2 regions of the Guptibacillus hwajinpoensis genome follow, and region 1 is predicted to be linked to the other one. Evidence: riboswitches for the same ligand, from Rfam matches in the RefSeq annotation. Region 1 holds a riboswitch; the other holds the start of a gene.
The links. Region 1 has a riboswitch for FMN ahead of ABFG93_RS07835 (ECF transporter S component). Riboswitches for the same ligand answer to the same signal wherever they lie in the genome.
Positions count from the first base shown of each region.

Region 2: linked by a shared signal. The riboswitch ahead of ribD (bifunctional diaminohydroxyphosphoribosylaminopyrimidine deaminase/5-amino-6-(5-phosphoribosylamino)uracil reductase RibD) and the one ahead of ABFG93_RS07835 (ECF transporter S component) in region 1 are both predicted to bind FMN.

Region 1 covers NZ_CP156674.1:1,539,672-1,548,048, forward strand. Annotated here, with positions in the region: gene spoIIP (stage II sporulation protein P) at 1-754, opposite strand, end outside; gene ABFG93_RS07830 (c-type cytochrome) at 988-1,323, shown strand; FMN riboswitch at 1,475-1,612, shown strand; gene ABFG93_RS07835 (ECF transporter S component) at 1,759-2,340, shown strand; gene ABFG93_RS07840 (amidase family protein) at 2,488-3,933, shown strand; gene ABFG93_RS07845 (ABC transporter substrate-binding protein) at 3,977-4,942, opposite strand; gene ltrA (group II intron reverse transcriptase/maturase) at 5,447-6,682, opposite strand; gene ABFG93_RS07855 (hypothetical protein) at 6,649-6,840, opposite strand; gene ABFG93_RS07860 (YuzL family protein) at 7,269-7,391, opposite strand; gene ABFG93_RS07865 (DinB family protein) at 7,459-7,959, opposite strand; gene rsgA (ribosome small subunit-dependent GTPase A) at 7,989-8,377, opposite strand, start outside.
Region 2 covers NZ_CP156674.1:3,895,036-3,903,412, reverse strand. Annotated here, with positions in the region: gene ABFG93_RS20215 (type III polyketide synthase) at 1-304, opposite strand, end outside; gene ABFG93_RS20210 (hypothetical protein) at 425-778, opposite strand; gene scpB (SMC-Scp complex subunit ScpB) at 805-1,395, opposite strand; gene ABFG93_RS20200 (segregation/condensation protein A) at 1,392-2,138, opposite strand; gene ABFG93_RS20195 (DUF309 domain-containing protein) at 2,504-3,031, shown strand; gene ABFG93_RS20190 (GNAT family N-acetyltransferase) at 3,056-3,418, opposite strand; gene ribH (6,7-dimethyl-8-ribityllumazine synthase) at 3,645-4,115, opposite strand; gene ABFG93_RS20180 (bifunctional 3,4-dihydroxy-2-butanone-4-phosphate synthase/GTP cyclohydrolase II) at 4,146-5,339, opposite strand; gene ribE (riboflavin synthase) at 5,359-6,015, opposite strand; gene ribD (bifunctional diaminohydroxyphosphoribosylaminopyrimidine deaminase/5-amino-6-(5-phosphoribosylamino)uracil reductase RibD) at 6,015-7,100, opposite strand; FMN riboswitch at 7,245-7,392, opposite strand; gene ABFG93_RS20165 (peptidylprolyl isomerase) at 7,418-7,855, opposite strand; gene lysA (diaminopimelate decarboxylase) at 7,947-8,377, opposite strand, start outside.

The DNA.
Region 1 (8,377 bases):
CATAGGCTTTACCGTGTTCCCAGCCTTTCTCGTTTAGAAGAACCCCAATATTCGAATCATCTACTCGTGCTCCAATTCCGCGATTTTCAAGTTCCTCCCCCAGCATCTTGCCTACTAAAGTAATATTTGTTTTCCCATCATTTGCAAGATCTGCATCCTTCTTTCCGTCGAGTCCAAGAAGGGGAAGGTAGGATTCATAACTATGGGAATGATAGATAAACGCGACTTCTCTTCCATTAGTCGTTTGAACAGGTGGTGTAACGTTTCCTTTCGACTCTTTAATTTGAAGCTTTTCTGAAGGAACTTCTCTTTCTTTCAACAATTCATTTAAAGGAGGAGCTGACTCTACTGGAAGGTTCGTGAAGTTTGTCCCTTCCCCTGCTACGTGAATCTTGGCATCATACAATGCAAAGCCCGGGAGTTCACCACCAACCAGACTTCGAATATCACCTGGCTTTACACTAGTAATAAATTGGAAGGCGACAAGAGAAAGTGCTGGGGGTTCACTTGCCTCAGGTAAAACCTGGGTTAAATAATGATTTTCCGTGCCCATTCCGTAAACCATTGCTTCAGTAGAAAAACTCGTAATCCAGTCATGCAGCATGGAAGATGAAAGACGATATCTTGTTTCTGAAGAAGATATAAACCCGGCTACAACAAATAGGACAATCAAACCAATAATGGTAAAAAAAGAAAATGCTCTGATTTTCATACTGCTTCCATCACTAAACCATTTAATAGAACTGCTTTTCATCTCAACTTCCCTCCTGCCACTCTCGCTTTAGATACTTATTTCTATGAAAACGAGGACTACTTTAGAAGATTTTTTTGCTAGTGAACATAGAAATTTAGGGATAGAAAGGAAAAACAAGCAAAATATATTTGATAAATGAATGTGTGAAAAGTATGATAAAGATGAGGATACAGGAGGTGAACAGAATGGGTAAATCATCAGCATATATTGCTGTAATAATTTTGTTCCTTGTAATGGTTGTAGGTTTTACATACTGGCTATCCACAACCGAAGAACACGCCGGCAATGAAGCAGGTCACGGCGAACAGGCGGAAGAAGGTGGCGGTGAAAAAGGCGGCGACTCCGCTGGGGGTGAAGCTGAAAAAATTTTCTCTCAGAATTGCGCATCTTGCCATGGTGAAAACCTTGGAGGTGGAGCGGGCCCCGCACTTGAAGCTGTAGGTGGTAAGTATTCGAAAGATGAGATTCTTGAAATCATTAAAAATGGTAAAGGCGGCGGAATGCCAGCTGGTGTCATTCAAGGGAAGGAAGCAGAAATGGTTGCTACCTGGCTTTCTGAGAAAAAATAATAGCGCTTTATTGAAGCTCTCTGTTCAATTGAATAGAGAGTTTTTACTTGCACCGAAAGAAAGCGTTATCACAAAACAACATAGCTTCAAGATATATTTGTTGAGCTATCATATTTCCCGCTGTATAATAAAGTTGTAACTAATTATAGCGAACTATCTTCGGGGCAGGGTGTAATTCCCGACCGGCGGTGAAGGATAAGTATTTCCTCAAGCCCGCGAGCCTGTATTTTGGGCAGGATCTGGTGAAATTCCAGAGCCGACAGTATAGTCTGGATGGGAGAAGATGGTGGATAAGTAAGCTTCTTTTGATATTCGAGAAGAGCTTGCTTATTTCCCCATGCCGTAACCATGAGCCCCATACTCATGGTTTTTTTGTGTGCACTGGGGCCACATCTCCTTTTTCGGTGGTTCGAAAAAAAAGGGAGAAATGTCAAAATGAAAAGTGTATCGAAAACGCAACGAATGATCGTGATTGCGATGTTTAGTAGTATCTCTTATCTGCTAATGCTATTTGATTTTCCACTGCCTGGATTTCCTGTTTTCCTGCAAATTGATTTCAGTGATATTCCAGCACTCTTCGTGGCTATTCTTTATGGGCCGGTAGCCGGGATTCTTGTTGAAGCGATTAAGAACTTTATCCATTTCGGAATTCAGGGAAGCTTCACTGGTGTACCAATTGGCCAGCTTGCTAATTTTATTGCAGGTGTATTCTTTATCGTGCCAACAGCTCTTATTTTCCGGAAGTTTAATCAAACCCAGAAAGGATTAACACTGGGATTGACCATCGGGACGATTCTTATGTCAGCAATGATGGGGTTGTTGAATTATATCATCATCCTACCGGCATACACCTGGTTCATGGGCTTTGAAGAAATGTCAGCATCAGCTCGTCAGGCCCTAGTATTAACAGGTATTACCCCGTTTAACCTATTAAAAGGCGCAATCGTAGCCGGGATATTTATCGCCTTTTTCGTAAAATTAAAACCCTGGTTTGAAAAGCAAATCAGGATCGCATAAAGTGAAACTTCAATCAAAGGGGGCATTAATCCCTCTTCTTGAAGGAATAAATTAAAACCCGGATCTGTAAAAAGATCCGGGTTTTTTGAAGGGGTATTCCCATTATTTGTTGAATTAGTTATAAAAAGGAGTAAGGAGGGACTCCCTGTGTTAACGATCGAATGGCTCGAAAAATCCACTATTAGGGACCTTCAAAATGCAATGTTCGAAGGTAACCTTTCTTCAGAAAAACTCGTAAAGTTCTATCTCAATCAAATCGCTACTCATAATCCTCATATAAATGCTGTCCTTGAAGTAAACCCGGATGCACTCTTTGTCGCAGCAGGACTCGACCGAGAACGACAGAAAACTGGATCAAGAAGTCTTCTTCATGGGATTCCAATCTTATTAAAAGATAACATTAATACTGGTGATCATTTACACACAAGTGCTGGATCTGCTGCTCTTGCCTGTTCATATGGTAAAAAAGATGCGTTTCTTGTAAAAAAGCTTCGAGAAGCAGGTGCTATAATTCTCGGTAAAACAAATATGACTGAATGGGCGAACTTTATGAGTGACTCCATGCCAAATGGATTTAGTTCAAGAGGTGGGCAGGTTTTGAACCCGTATGGACCAGGAACTCTAGATGTAGGGGGATCCAGTTCTGGTTCAGCTGCAGCGGTCGCCTGTCATTTTAGTCCGGCCGCTATCGGTACCGAGACAAATGGCTCTATCCTTAGCCCCGCTAGCTCGAATGCAGCCGTCGGATTAAAACCAACTGTTGGATCAGTTAGTCGAAAAGGAATCATTCCAATCTCTTTTTCACAGGATACAGCTGGCCCCATTACTCGAAATGTAACAGACGCCGCAATTTTACTAGGCATTATGTCTGGGAGTGATCCCGAAGACCCCGTTACGCATGGGATAACCGTGTATCATGATTACACCCCTTACCTCCTCAAGCCTCTCTTTGCAGAATTCAGAATCGGTATCGTCAGGAAAGGCTATTACGATCAAATGCATCCTGAAGAACAGAAGCTGATGGAGATTGCTATTTCTGAACTAGAGTTCATAGGGTGTACCTTTACTGAAGTAGACGAGATTACCCCACATCAGAACGAACTTGAGAACGATTTCCAGGTTCTGCTACATGAATTCAAACCAGCCCTTAATAGCTATCTTGCCAATGAAACAAAGAACTCTTCAGGAATGACACTGGATACTGTCATCAATTATTACAAACAAAATCCCCAACTGATCAAATATGGTCAGGAACGATTAGTTGAAGCTAACGAAAAAAATGGCCTGTTGAGTGATCCAATATATATTAGTAGTCGGTTGCGTGATTTAGAAGATGGTAAAAGCGCTCTTGATCAGTTGTTCGAAAAAGGTGTTGATGCTCTTCTATTCGCTGGATGTTATGGCTCTACCATTCCTGCGAAAGCAGGTTATCCGTCTATAACCGTTCCGGCTGGCGCTACCTCAAATGGAAAACCATTTGGAATCACCTTTACAAGTAAAGCCTTTAACGAACCCCAGCTAATAAAATTAGCATATGGATACGAACAACAAACACAGCTTCGAAAACTCCCTGAACGTTTTTCACTAGTCTAACAAAGCAAAAAAAGCGCGGCATGCAGCCACGCTTTTTTCCTTTTTACTTCTCGATTGTTACCCATTTAAGTGAAGAATCTGCTCCAAACTTGTGAATATGATAGTTTTTAACATAATCCTTCATTATAATTGCGCTACCGCCCTGGTAAGTAGGAACGATTGCAGCATCCTCTTCAATAAGAATGCGCTCAGGTTCTTGCATCATTTCCCAGCGTTTTTGTTCATCAGATTCAGTCTTAGCGCCGGAAACTAGCTTATCATACTCTTCATTTGAGTAGTCCATACGGTTGTATGCTCCACCAGTTTCAAACATGTAGACGTAAGTCATTGGATCTGGATAATCTGGTCCCCAACCACCAGTGGAGATATCAAAATTACCAGCATCTTCAAGCTCAAGGAACTGCTTCCATGGTTGCTTGTTGATCGTAACTGTTATGCCATCAAGCTTGGATTCAAACTGATTTTTCGCATATTCAGCGATTTTAGATGCCAAATCACTATCCGTTGTAAGGAATTCCAGCTCGACACTATCAGTTCCAAGTGCTTCTAAGCCTTTCTTCCAGTATTCTGCAGCGTCATCTGCTGTTTGATCAACCATGTAGCCGTCTGGAGCAGGTGCACGGAAGTCTTCTCCATCAAGGAATAGGAATTCTTTAGGTACAAGGTAGCGAGCTGCTACTGAACCATTGTTAAGTAGTACATTTACAAGACCATCACGGTCATATGCAAGAAATAATGCCTTACGGATATCATTGTTTGCAAGGGCTTCATTCTTCTGGTTGAGACGAAGGAAGTAGATCGTTGTATCAAGGATTGTGGAGAAACCTTCTCTGTCCTTAAACTGATCAACGAAATCTGCACTAAGGGCAGCGCGGTCAATTTTATCAGTTTCATAAAGGTTAACACGCGTTGCTTCATCTAGTTCTTCAAGTACCTCGGCATAATGATCATAAACTGCTTCGGAATGTAAAACATTATCGGTTATTTCTAAGAGTACAGGCGGAGCCACTAAAAGACAACATTACCCTTCTTGAAAGAGATGATCCTGCCGCAATCTGGTTTGATTTTACGCCGGCGCTTAAACAACAGGATATTTTCGAGTCCATGCTGGAAGCCAATGTGCTCTTAATCCCTTTTACAAATGGGGCAGCATCACGAATAAAGATTCCTCTCTTCTATGTTAATAAAGAGAAATTGTTAGAAGGGACAAGTCGTCTCCTTAGCGTACTGAACAACTTGCACATCAGACAATTCGCAGAAATTTATTGATGATCAGAGCTTGATAATAAAGATGAACACCTGGTGTGAGGATCATCTTGAGTACCATAGAAGATAGGGATATTTCTCTATTTGTTTATGAACTATGGCGAAGAATCCTGAGTGGTAAGTATAATAATTTCAATTGAATAGACGCTTTGAGTGAGAAAGGGGAATCGAGTAGGAGGGGGTGACTAACCCCCGACCTCTCACACCACCGTACGTACGGATCCGTATACGGCGGTTTCATGAAAATCTAACGTGCTTCTAACGATTTTAATCCTAACTGACGCCAATACTTGTCATTGGAGGTACGGTGGAGGATCGGGCTACTGGCAATTCGCCAGTAGCCTTTTCTTGTGTTGCTCCATTCAAAAGCTTTCGCTTTTGTAACACCTAATGAAAGGAGTTGTTTCCTTCTTGTTTTAGGTGTTTTCCATTCCTTCCACCGGATCATTCGTAATCTCCTTCTCAACCATGCCATTAATTCTCTAAAAGTTGATGTCGTTTCAGCGAGCTGGAAATAGTTTCGCCACCCTACAATGAATTTGTTTAATTTCTTGATTCGATCGGACATCGCTAAACTCCACTTTCGTGATGTTAAGCGTCGAAGTTCCTGTTTTGCTCGTTGGATTGATTGTTTCGCGACCCTGATTTTCGAGTCTCGGTGGAGCGTGAAACTAAACCCAAGGAACGTTCGTTTCCACGGGCGGTCAATCGCACTCTTTTCCTTATTAACTTTTAGTTTTAATTTCTTCTTGATAAACTGGCTGATATTTCGAAGGATTCGTTCGGCTGCTCTTCTTGAGCCTACGTAAATCTGACAATCGTCGGCGTATCGAACGAAACGAATACCTCTTGACTCCAATTCCTTATCCAGTTCATTTAACACGATATTTGATAGGAGTGGACTTAAAGGACTTCCTTGCGGTGTCCCTGCTTGGTTCGTCTGTGTTTGGCCGTTCTCCATAACCCCAGCTTGTAGGTATCTCCGAATGATTCGAAGGATGCGACCGTCCTTAACCCGACAACTCAATGTGCGCATTAGTCGGTCGTGGTGAACGCGATCAAAGAATTTCTCCAGATCGATATCCACCACCCACCGGTATCCGTCATTGACATATTCTTGGGCTTTTCGGACCGCATCGTGTGCTCGTTTTCCTGGTCGGAACCCGTAGCTTGAGTTGGAAAACGACGGATCGTAGATCCGTTGAAGATAAAGGTTGATAGCTTGTTGGATGAAGCGATCCATGGCGGTTGGAATGCCTAGCTTTCGTTTGCCTCCGTTCGGTTTCGGGATTTCGACACGACGGACGGGTGACGGTTGATAGGTTCCATCCAGAAGTTGGGCTTCAATCTCATTCCAGGACTCCGAGATCTGGGATTTCAGTTCAGACGTGGGAATGTGATCAACGCCGTGACTCCCTTTGTTTCGGACCACTCGTCGATAGGCTTCGTTTAAATTGTTCCGATGAAGTATCTTTTCCAACATGCTTTCTTCCTCCACGTGACAGGTTTCTTTCCTTGTGTGGCACCAATTCTCCACGCTCCATATGCCCTCAGAGACTTCACTCCTACCTCATATGTTGAGCTGAAATGTTCTGTGTCATCGAACGATGCGTACTTCGGTAGAACCTGTTCTCTATTCATGATTCGGTCCTTCCCGTACCATCTCGAGTTTGGAACGGTACTATGACCTCGGCTGACTTCTGGTGGTTCAGTGACTTCTCTTGAAGACAGTTACCATAGGTGTATGGCGTGACCGTCAGACCTCCCCGGGTAAGTGCACAAACTTCCTCTCCATTTACCCGCCTCATTTACTGCCATTTCCTTTGGTCATTTGGACTTCGATGTGTGTTGCCATCTCATCCGAGAATGACAGCCTTGTATGAGATTCGTGTTCCTCGGGTCAGAGATTTGCCTCTGGCTTCCTTCAGATTCCGAGTCGCCTCGGACACCCTTGCCTTTGGCTAACGGCTACAATGACCTTTGCCGTTCGGGACTTGAACCCTATAGCGTATGCACATGCCGGGCACACAACAAGAAAACACGCTGTCAATTGACAGCGTGTTTTCTTGTTATTTCTTTTTCTTTTTTCTAGCTGAATCACGGGGTGCTCCCATTTCAATACCGGTCCCTTGACCTTCAGGCTGAGATGAAGCAAGACCATTTGTGGAAGGATTTGCTTTTCGTTTTGGCATTCTTCTCACCTCCAACTACTAGGGTCTCCATCATTATGAGACTTATGCCCTTCTACAAGGGACAAACTTAGAGAAGTGGCGGCGAAATTGAGATGCCGTGTTCACTCATAAACACTTCAATCTGAAGCTTATGATGCTCATCGTGCTCGATTAACCCCTTCATATAGCTCGTGAGACAGAGTGGATACTTAGTAATATAAAAGGTCTCCTCCCACTGAGTAGGCTCAAATTGCTTCAGTCGAGCAACGACCCGTTCTCTTCCATACACACCCTCTTCTATTAACTCTTCTTTAGAAATTCCTGACATGGCATGCTCTGCTGCTTGACTGTTTACTTGCTCAACTTTCACATCGATTTCGGATAAAGATGCCTCATTTTTAATATAAGGAATCCTTTCTTCTAGAAGGAAGTCATCCCATGCCTTAATATGTGAAATAATTTCTGCAGGTGACCACTTCCCATTTTTAATTGGCGTGAAGAACAGTTCATCACTCATTTCCGTTGCGGTCTTCTGTAACCAATCCATAAACGAAGCATAGTCATCTAAAACATAACGTCCATCAGTCATTTAATTGACTCCTTTCAGAATTAAAAACTTTAACGCCGATGCTGTCTCGTTCGATCTCCTGCAATCTTCCTCCACTTCTTCTTCTCATCAAGCTGCGCCTTCACATTCGATTGCCTCTCTAAAAAAGCGAGTTCTTTCTGAAATTTCCTGTAGTTCTGAAAACGCCTCTCTTCAAGGCTTCCTTCTATTATCGCAGCTTCCACTGCACATTTCGGTTCCCCATTGTGCTGACAATCTCTGAAGAAACACCTCTCAGCAAGTGCATCAATATCCTTAAAGCTTGACGGCAAGCTGCTTGATTCCCATAGCTGAAGCTCTCTCATCCCGGGTGTGTCTATGAGAACCCCTCCGCCTTCAAGAACGATTAGCTCTCTACTTGTGGTGGTATGCCGACCTTTCCCATCATCCTCCCTGATAT
Region 2 (8,377 bases), 1.7 Mb from region 1:
TTTCCTTGTATTCAACATTATTTTCTAGATAGAAAGGATTTTTAAGACAATTTCTAATCGCTTCGGTAGCATACTCAACTGACAGAGCGATATACCGCTCATTTTTCTCTTCAAAAGTCGGTCTACTGCTGTACCATTCCATCGGCATGGCAAAGTACCTTGTATCGATTTCTGCGCTATTGAAAACAGGAAGTAAGCGATCGATATCACGAAAATGATTGCCAAATTGCTGTTTCGCAAACGCCGCAGCATCCGACTGCTGAAGACAATAAGGAGGAAGGTGTTTTCCGATCGAAATAATCATTCTGCTAAGCTCCTTTGCTACCCTTTTTAACTAGTTTGAGAAAGCTTAGCTTCTTTTATTCGTTATGAATAGAACTGTCTAGTCACTTAAAAAAGAGATGCCTTTGTTTAGGCATCTCTTCTATGAATACTCATATGAACCGTTTAACTTTATTTGCTGTATTGCAGCAAAGAGCTCTGACAAATCTGCCTCTTTCAAGGAAGATAGAAATTCAGATTCACCACTAAGGTAGAGACGTTTTCTACCTGGATACTGTGGCAATAGATTTAGTGCGACTGCTTCATGGATCGTCGATTCCCTGCTCCAAACACCTTCTTCAATTGCTCTTTCAGCAAAAATAACAGGATATAGAACATGGAAAGTTTTCATTTTACCGTTTTGTTCATACGTAACTGTCGACCTTACGAAAGAATCTTCAGGAGAATTAGAACGTTCTTTTTCAAGCTGTTCAAATGCTACGTTGGTCACACGCATCAATTGTCCTCCTCATCTCATTCTTATTACGAGTCTTGCTCTCCTGGAATTTGTTGAAACTTCTCAAAAAACAGATCAGCTTCATCGTCTTCCGTTTCTTCGCTTCCATCGGGTAGTGGTGGAAGCTCCTTAATGGAGCTCAGTCCAAAATGAAATAGGAACTCTCTTGTTGTACCATATAAAATAGCTCGTCCTGCCTTCTCGGCTCTACCTGCTTCTTTAATGAGTAGCTTCCTCATCAATGTTTGAAGAGGTTTATCCGTTTTCACACCACGTATTTCCTCAATTTCAATCCTCGTAATCGGTTGTTTATAAGCTATGATGGCCATGGTTTCGAGAGCAGCTTGAGAAAGTGAATGATTTCCTGGTTGATCAATTAATTTTTCAATATACGGGGCATTTTTTGCATTAGTCGTAAGCTGGTATCCACCACCAAGAAACACAATTTTAAAACCCCGTTCTACCTCATCGTATTCTAGTTGTAATTCTTTTAGAGCATCAGAAATTGTCTCTTCTTCTAACGAGATGGTCTCACAAAGATCTTTCAACGTAATCCCTTCGTCCCCAACCACAAATAAAAGACTTTCAATAATGCTTTTCACTTCCTCTTTTGTCACTCTGAAGCCTTCCCTTCACTTTCAAAAATCATGATCTCTCCAAAATTGCTGTCCTGTTCACATGCAACAGCCCTTTTTTTCATTAGTTCCAAAATCGCAAGAAATGTCACAATCATATGTCCCCGTTCTTCTTCTACAAAAAGTTCCGTAAATCTCTTCCTCCCATTCCCCTGAAGCTTGAGTCTAATTTCATTCATCCGGTCTTCAATAGGAATGTCCTGACTTTGAATCCTCGTTCGCTTGGGCTTTTTGTCCTTCACGCGACGAGACATCTTTTGAAAGGCCGCTAACATATCATATAAGGTTACATCACCAATTGACGTTTGATGTTCCTCTCGACTATATTCACTAATATCAGCGGGTGGACGCGCATAAAGAAGGCTGCGGCTACTTTCCTTTTCCTTAAGGTCATTTGCTGCTTCTTTAAATCTCCGATACTCGACAAGCCGTTGTACCAGCTCATCCCGAGGGTCATCATCGAATTCCTGGTCATCATCAAATAACTCTTCTTCTTTTTGAGGGAGTAGCATTTTGCTCTTGATTGCTAGCAGTGTAGCAGCCATAACTAAATACTCGCTCGCTACATCCAATTCTAGTTCCTGCATCGTATGTATAAATGTTAAATACTGGTCTGTTATTTGTGATACAGGAATATCATAAATATCTACTTCGTACTTATTAATCAGGTGAAGCAATAGATCCAGAGGACCTTCAAAGGCATCTACCTTAACACTATATTGCATCATTTCATTCCATCTTCCTTTATCCATCTCCATCTAATAAAACGATTATATCATATTTCGTTATTTCGCCGATTCTCGAAATTATGGAGATCTAGGCTTAAATACTGCGCCACACAACTTCAGACAGGGAAAAAGACCTCTCTGATAGATGTTTCACTTTATTGCTATTTCTGCTTGAAATTAATAAAAGCTATATACATCAGCACTGTAACTAAGTATTATCTTACTTCTCCTATGAATAAGAAGTTGTTTCATTATCATATAGCTTCGTAATATGAACTTTTTTACAGTATGGATACGAAAATCATTCGCTTTAACACAGGAATAAACCTATGCTACACTACTAAGGAAATGGAGGGAACGATATGTATTCTGAAGCTTACATCGACTATCTCGCTCACTTCCACGGAATACGTGATTATTTTGAATGCCATGAAATTCTGGAGGAACATTGGAAGCAGGACCCACGCGGGAGACGAAAGACTCATTGGGTTGGATTGATCCAGATTGCAGTCGGATTATATCATCATCGTCGAGGGAATTTTGCAGGTGCAGCGCGAATGATCCAGAATGCAAAGCGAATTGCTATAAGTGAACGGATAGAGCTTGAGACGCTTGCTATTGACGTCGACCAGCTTCTTCGCGACCTTACACAGGAGTATCACCTCATTGAATCTCGTTCTCCATACAACGGATTCGATCTTCCACTTACAAGCAAGGAGCTCCTCCAACAATGCCAGGAACGCTGTCAAGAACTTGGATGTGCGTACGGCACACCCAGTGATTTAACAAATGATGACCTCATCCACAGACACTCCAGGCGGGATCGAACAGAAGTACTCGTTGAAAGAAACCACCAATTTCAAATTCGACACCAAAAAAGGAACGGCTGAGCCGTTCCTTTTTGTAGTTGATCATTATTTAATGTTTTCTTCTAAGTGACATCTCTCAAAAAACGTTCCAGTATATTCATTTCCCTTTATATCAATCTCATCACTTAGCATCTCTCGAAGTGCTTCCACCATATGCTTTCCGATCCCCTGATGACGGTGAGAAGGATTGACACTAATGTGCTTTAACTCTACTTCGTTCTCATTTACCCACTCAATACCTAGCAAACCAATAATGTCTTCATCTTTCCATAGAAAAAGCTGGCAAGATTCCATTTCTTCATAATCTTTAATTGACTGCTGTAGCCTTTTGATGTCTTTTTCATTAGGCATGAAGCTTAACAAACCCATCGCAATTTTCTCATGAGCTTTTTTATAACGAATTAGCATGATTATCCCTCATTAAAGTAGTTCTTGGCTCGGCCGTTTATTATACTATTCCTTATCTGTATAATACGTTCAGATCAATCTACGGACAAGCGCAGCGAGCATGATGATCGCAATCAACACACACATGCGAATCAACCTTTTCTTGATTTCTTCCAGGCTTCAAAAACTTAACTCCTTCGCCTTTCTTTGAACACCATACCCATCATAGCCAAAAACGTCTGGATAATCAACCTTCAAATGATTTTGATAAATTGGCCATTTCAATTGCGGCCGTTGCTGCATCCCAACCTTTGTTCCCTGCCTTAGTACCAGCACGTTCCACAGCCTGCTCGATTGTATTGGTCGTCAGTACTCCAAAAATGACTGGAACACCAGACTGCATCGCTAGTGACCCCACCCCTTTCGAGACTTCACTACAAACATAATCAAAGTGAGGGGTTGCACCGCGAATGACAGTCCCTAACGTAATAACGGCATCGTAACGTCCTGTATCAACCATTTTCTTGGCTGCGAACGGAATTTCAAATGCTCCCGGAACCCAGGCGATATCAATATTTTCATCAGTTAATCCATGACGGCGCAAAGCATCTTCAGCCCCCCCCAGAAGTTTACTGGTAATAAATTCATTAAACCTTCCTACTACAATACCCACTTTTAGTCCAGATCCAACCAAATTTCCTTCAAATAATTGTCCCATATTAAATAGCCTCCCGATTTCACTCTTATCTTACAAGTGAAGCATGTGTCCTAACTTGCTATGCTTCGTTTTTAAGTACCGTTCATTTTCTTTACGTGATGGCATTTCCAGTGCTATACGAGTTTCAACCTCAAGTCCGTAGCCTTTTAATCCGGCAATTTTCCTCGGGTTATTTGTCAGTAAATTCATTTTTGAGATTCCAAGATCCCTTAAAATTTGAGCGCCGATACCATAATCTCTGAGATCAGGTTTAAAACCAAGCTTCTCATTCGCTTCAACCGTATCGTACCCCTGCTCTTGTAGTTTGTATGCCTTCATTTTATTAAGAAGGCCTATCCCTCTTCCTTCCTGTCGCATGTAAAGCAGTACACCGTGTCCTTCTTCCTCAATTTGAGATAGAGCCGCATGTAGTTGAGGGCCACAATCGCATCGAAATGATCCGAAGACGTCCCCAGTTAGGCACTCAGAATGCACGCGCACAAGCGTAGGCTGATCTGGGAGAATCTCCCCTTTAATAAGTGCCACATGTTCTTTTTGATCGAGAACATTTGAATATCCAACAGCGCGGAACGAGCCGTATTCTGTTGGAAGTTCAATTTCCACTTCTTTTTTCACAAGAACGTCTTTGCGGTTTCGGTACTGAATTAAATCTTTAATAGTGACCATTTTCAAATCAAACTCTTTTGCAATCTCAATAAGATCCGGCACACGTGCCATCTCACCGTCTTCTTTCATTATTTCACAAATAACTCCAGCTGGAGCTGACCCAGAAAGCCTTGCTAAATCGACGGCAGCTTCTGTATGACCTGCTCTCCTTAATACTCCTCCATCTTTCGCAACGAGCGGAAAAACGTGGCCAGGCCGGTTAAAGTCGGCTGGTCTCGCGTTCTGATTGATTAAGGCATTAATTGTTAGTGCTCTCTCAGCAGCTGAAATACCAGTTGTAATACTAGTATGGTCAACACTTACTGTAAATGCCGTACCATGTGAATCTGTATTGTGATCCACCATAGGATTTAATCTCAGCTCCCGGGCACGGTCCTCTGTAATAGGTGTACAAACAAGGCCCCTTCCTTTTGTTATCATAAAATTGATGATCTCAGGAGTCACTTTATCTGCTAGCGCTACAAAATCGCCTTCATTCTCACGATCTTCATCATCACAAACGATGACGACCCTTCCCTGCATTAAATCGTAAATGGCTTCCTCTATCGTATGGAACATGTCTATCCCTCCCTCACCTTTATTTGAACCCATGATCTTCAAAGAATTGACTGCCAAGTGAAGCGGTGTGCTCTGATTTAGAGCCACTTCTTTGTTCTAAGTATTTCATAATGTATTTTCCGAGCATATCACATTCAATATTCACTAAATCACCAACCCGCTTATTACCTAAAACCGTCTTTTCGACCGTATGAGGAATAAGAGATATCGTCAAGGTGTTCTCGCCGATACCAAAAACGGTTAGGCTCGTTCCATCAACCGATACAGAGCCTTTCTCAACGAAATAAATGAGAAGTTCTCTCGATATCGCGATATCGTAATAAACTGCATTATCAACGTTTTCAACGCGTGTAATTTTCCCCACACCATCAACGTGCCCTGAAACAAAATGGCCGCCAAAGCGACCGTTAGCTGACATCGCACGTTCGAGGTTAACTGAGGAATTGGGTCCAAGGTGACGAAGACCTGTGGAACGAAATGTTTCAGGCATGATGTCAACCGTAAAAGCAGAATCTGTATATGACGTTACAGTTAAACACACACCATTAATTGAAATACTATCACCAAGGTGAGCATCAATTAAGACCGTTTCTGCAGCAATCTGCATGACGATTGACTCCCCTGCCTGCTGAACGCTCTCTACTCGACCGATTTCTTCTACAATTCCTGTAAACATTACCGTTTCTCCCTTCTTCGAGCGATAACTCTAATGTCATCTCCGATTTGATCAACACTAAGCATTTCGAGATCCACTGCATCATTCATTCGGGAGAAGCCGGTACCTCCAAAAGATGATGGAGACTGTCTACCACCAATTAATTTAGGGGCAATATACGTAATAACCTGTTCAAACGATTGCGATTCAAGGAAACTGGCATTCACCTCGGCGCCTCCTTCTACAAACAGAGAAGTAATTTGATTTTCACCAAGGATTTTTAGCACTTCTTTGATTTGAATCTGTTTTTCAGATATCCCAATCAAACGGACATGATCAGGGAACATGCGATCATTTTTACTGACAGCTTCTTTTGTCGTCACAATCCACGTTTCAGCTCTCCTGTCTTTGAGCAGCATTGCATCCGAGGAAATCCTAAGTTGATGATCAAGGACTATCCTTATCGGTGATAGCCCCTCGCCGTACCTTGTTGTTAATGATGGGTCGTCTGCAATGACAGTTCCGACTCCAACAAGAATGGCATCATGTTTATGTCGAAATGAGTGTACATCCCTTCTAGCTAGTTCTCCTGTAACCCATTTGCTATCCCCAGTTCGAGAGGAAATTTTACCATCAAGAGTAGTAGCAGACTTTAGAGTAACAAACGGTCGATGATGAGTGATGTAGTGGAAAAACATTTCATTCAATATCAGGGCTTCTTCTTCAAGAAGACCTACTTCAACATGAACCCCTGCTTCTTTCAGTTTCTCTATTCCTTTACCTGCTACGAGCGGATTTGGATCCTGACTCGCAATAAAGACAGTTGAAATACCAGCCTTGATAAGGGCATCTGCACAAGGCGGCGTACGGCCATGATGACTGCACGGTTCTAACGTAACGTATGCAGTGGCACCCTCCGCTTTTTTCCCAGCCATTTGAAGTGCTTGCACTTCGGCGTGTCCTTCTCCAGCTTTCAGGTGTGCACCCATGCCGATTATGCGTCCATCGCTCACGATCAAAGCACCTACAGCAGGATTAGGCCTCGTCTGTCCAACGGTACCTCGCGCCATATCGATTGCTGTTTTCATATAATCCTGATGATTCATAGTATCTACTCCTGTGCCACTTTCCATTTACGGTGTTGAAAGATGGCATGAAAAAAGCCTCCCAAAACTCATACTTGGGAGGCAAAAGTATATATACCAAATAAACCTTTTGAATCGTAGATTCAAAAAGAAATTGGTTACTTTATATTCCTTCTCCCATCCAGACTATACTGTCGGTTCTGGTTTCTCACCAGATCCACCGTTTGCATATGCAAACGGGTCACGGACTTAGCTAGCTTAATCGCCAGTCATCACCGCCGGTTGGGACTTTCACCCGCCCCCGAAGGAAAGTTTTTAGTTTTTAGTAGTATGAAGAACTATTCTTCGTCCCAAACCTTTACTTCTTTCATTACATCGCCTTGCTTGATGCGTAGGACTGTATCCATGCCTTCTGTCACCTGACCAAAGACTGTATGGACGCCATCAAGATGTGGTTGTGGTTCGTGAACAAGGAAAAACTGGCTGCCGCCTGTGTTTTTACCTGCATGAGCCATTGAAAGTGAACCTGCTACGTGCTTATGTGGGTTACCCTCTGTTTCACAGTCAATCGTGTAACCAGGACCACCCATACCAGATCCAGTTGGGTCTCCGCCCTGAGCAACAAAGCCAGGAATCACGCGGTGGAAATTCACTCCATTATAGAAGCCTTCGTTCGCAAGCTTCTCAAAGTTAGCTACCGTGTTAGGTGCTTCTTCTGGGTAAAATTCAATTTGAATTACCTCTCCATTTTCGAATGCAATTGTACCTTTTTTCATTAATTAATCCTCCTGCACAAACATTTTGCTTGAAAGCACTTTTATTATAGCATAGAGTTCTGCTACACCCTATTAATTCTACTTCAAATTATTATTTTGATATAATCGCTTGCTTCAATGGAAGGTCATGGTGGATTAAATCTTCGTACGATTCTCTCTTCACAACAAGGCTTGCTTCGCCATTCTCTACGAAAACAACAGCTGGTTTTGGTAAACGGTTGTAGTTGTTAGCCATCGAATACCCGTATGCTCCAGTTGAAAAGACAGCCATTACATCCCCTGAAATCGCGCGTTGCAACTTACAATCCCAGATTAACATATCGCCTGACTCACAGCATTTCCCTGCAACTGAGTACAGATGATCTCTCGTTTCGTTCATTCGGTTCGCAATTGCTGCTTCATACTTAGCCTGATATAACGCTGGACGAAGGTTATCACTCATTCCACCGTCAACTGCAAGATAATTTCGAAGCTCAGGTACATGCTTATGGGAACCTACCGTATAAAGAGTCAAACCCGCTT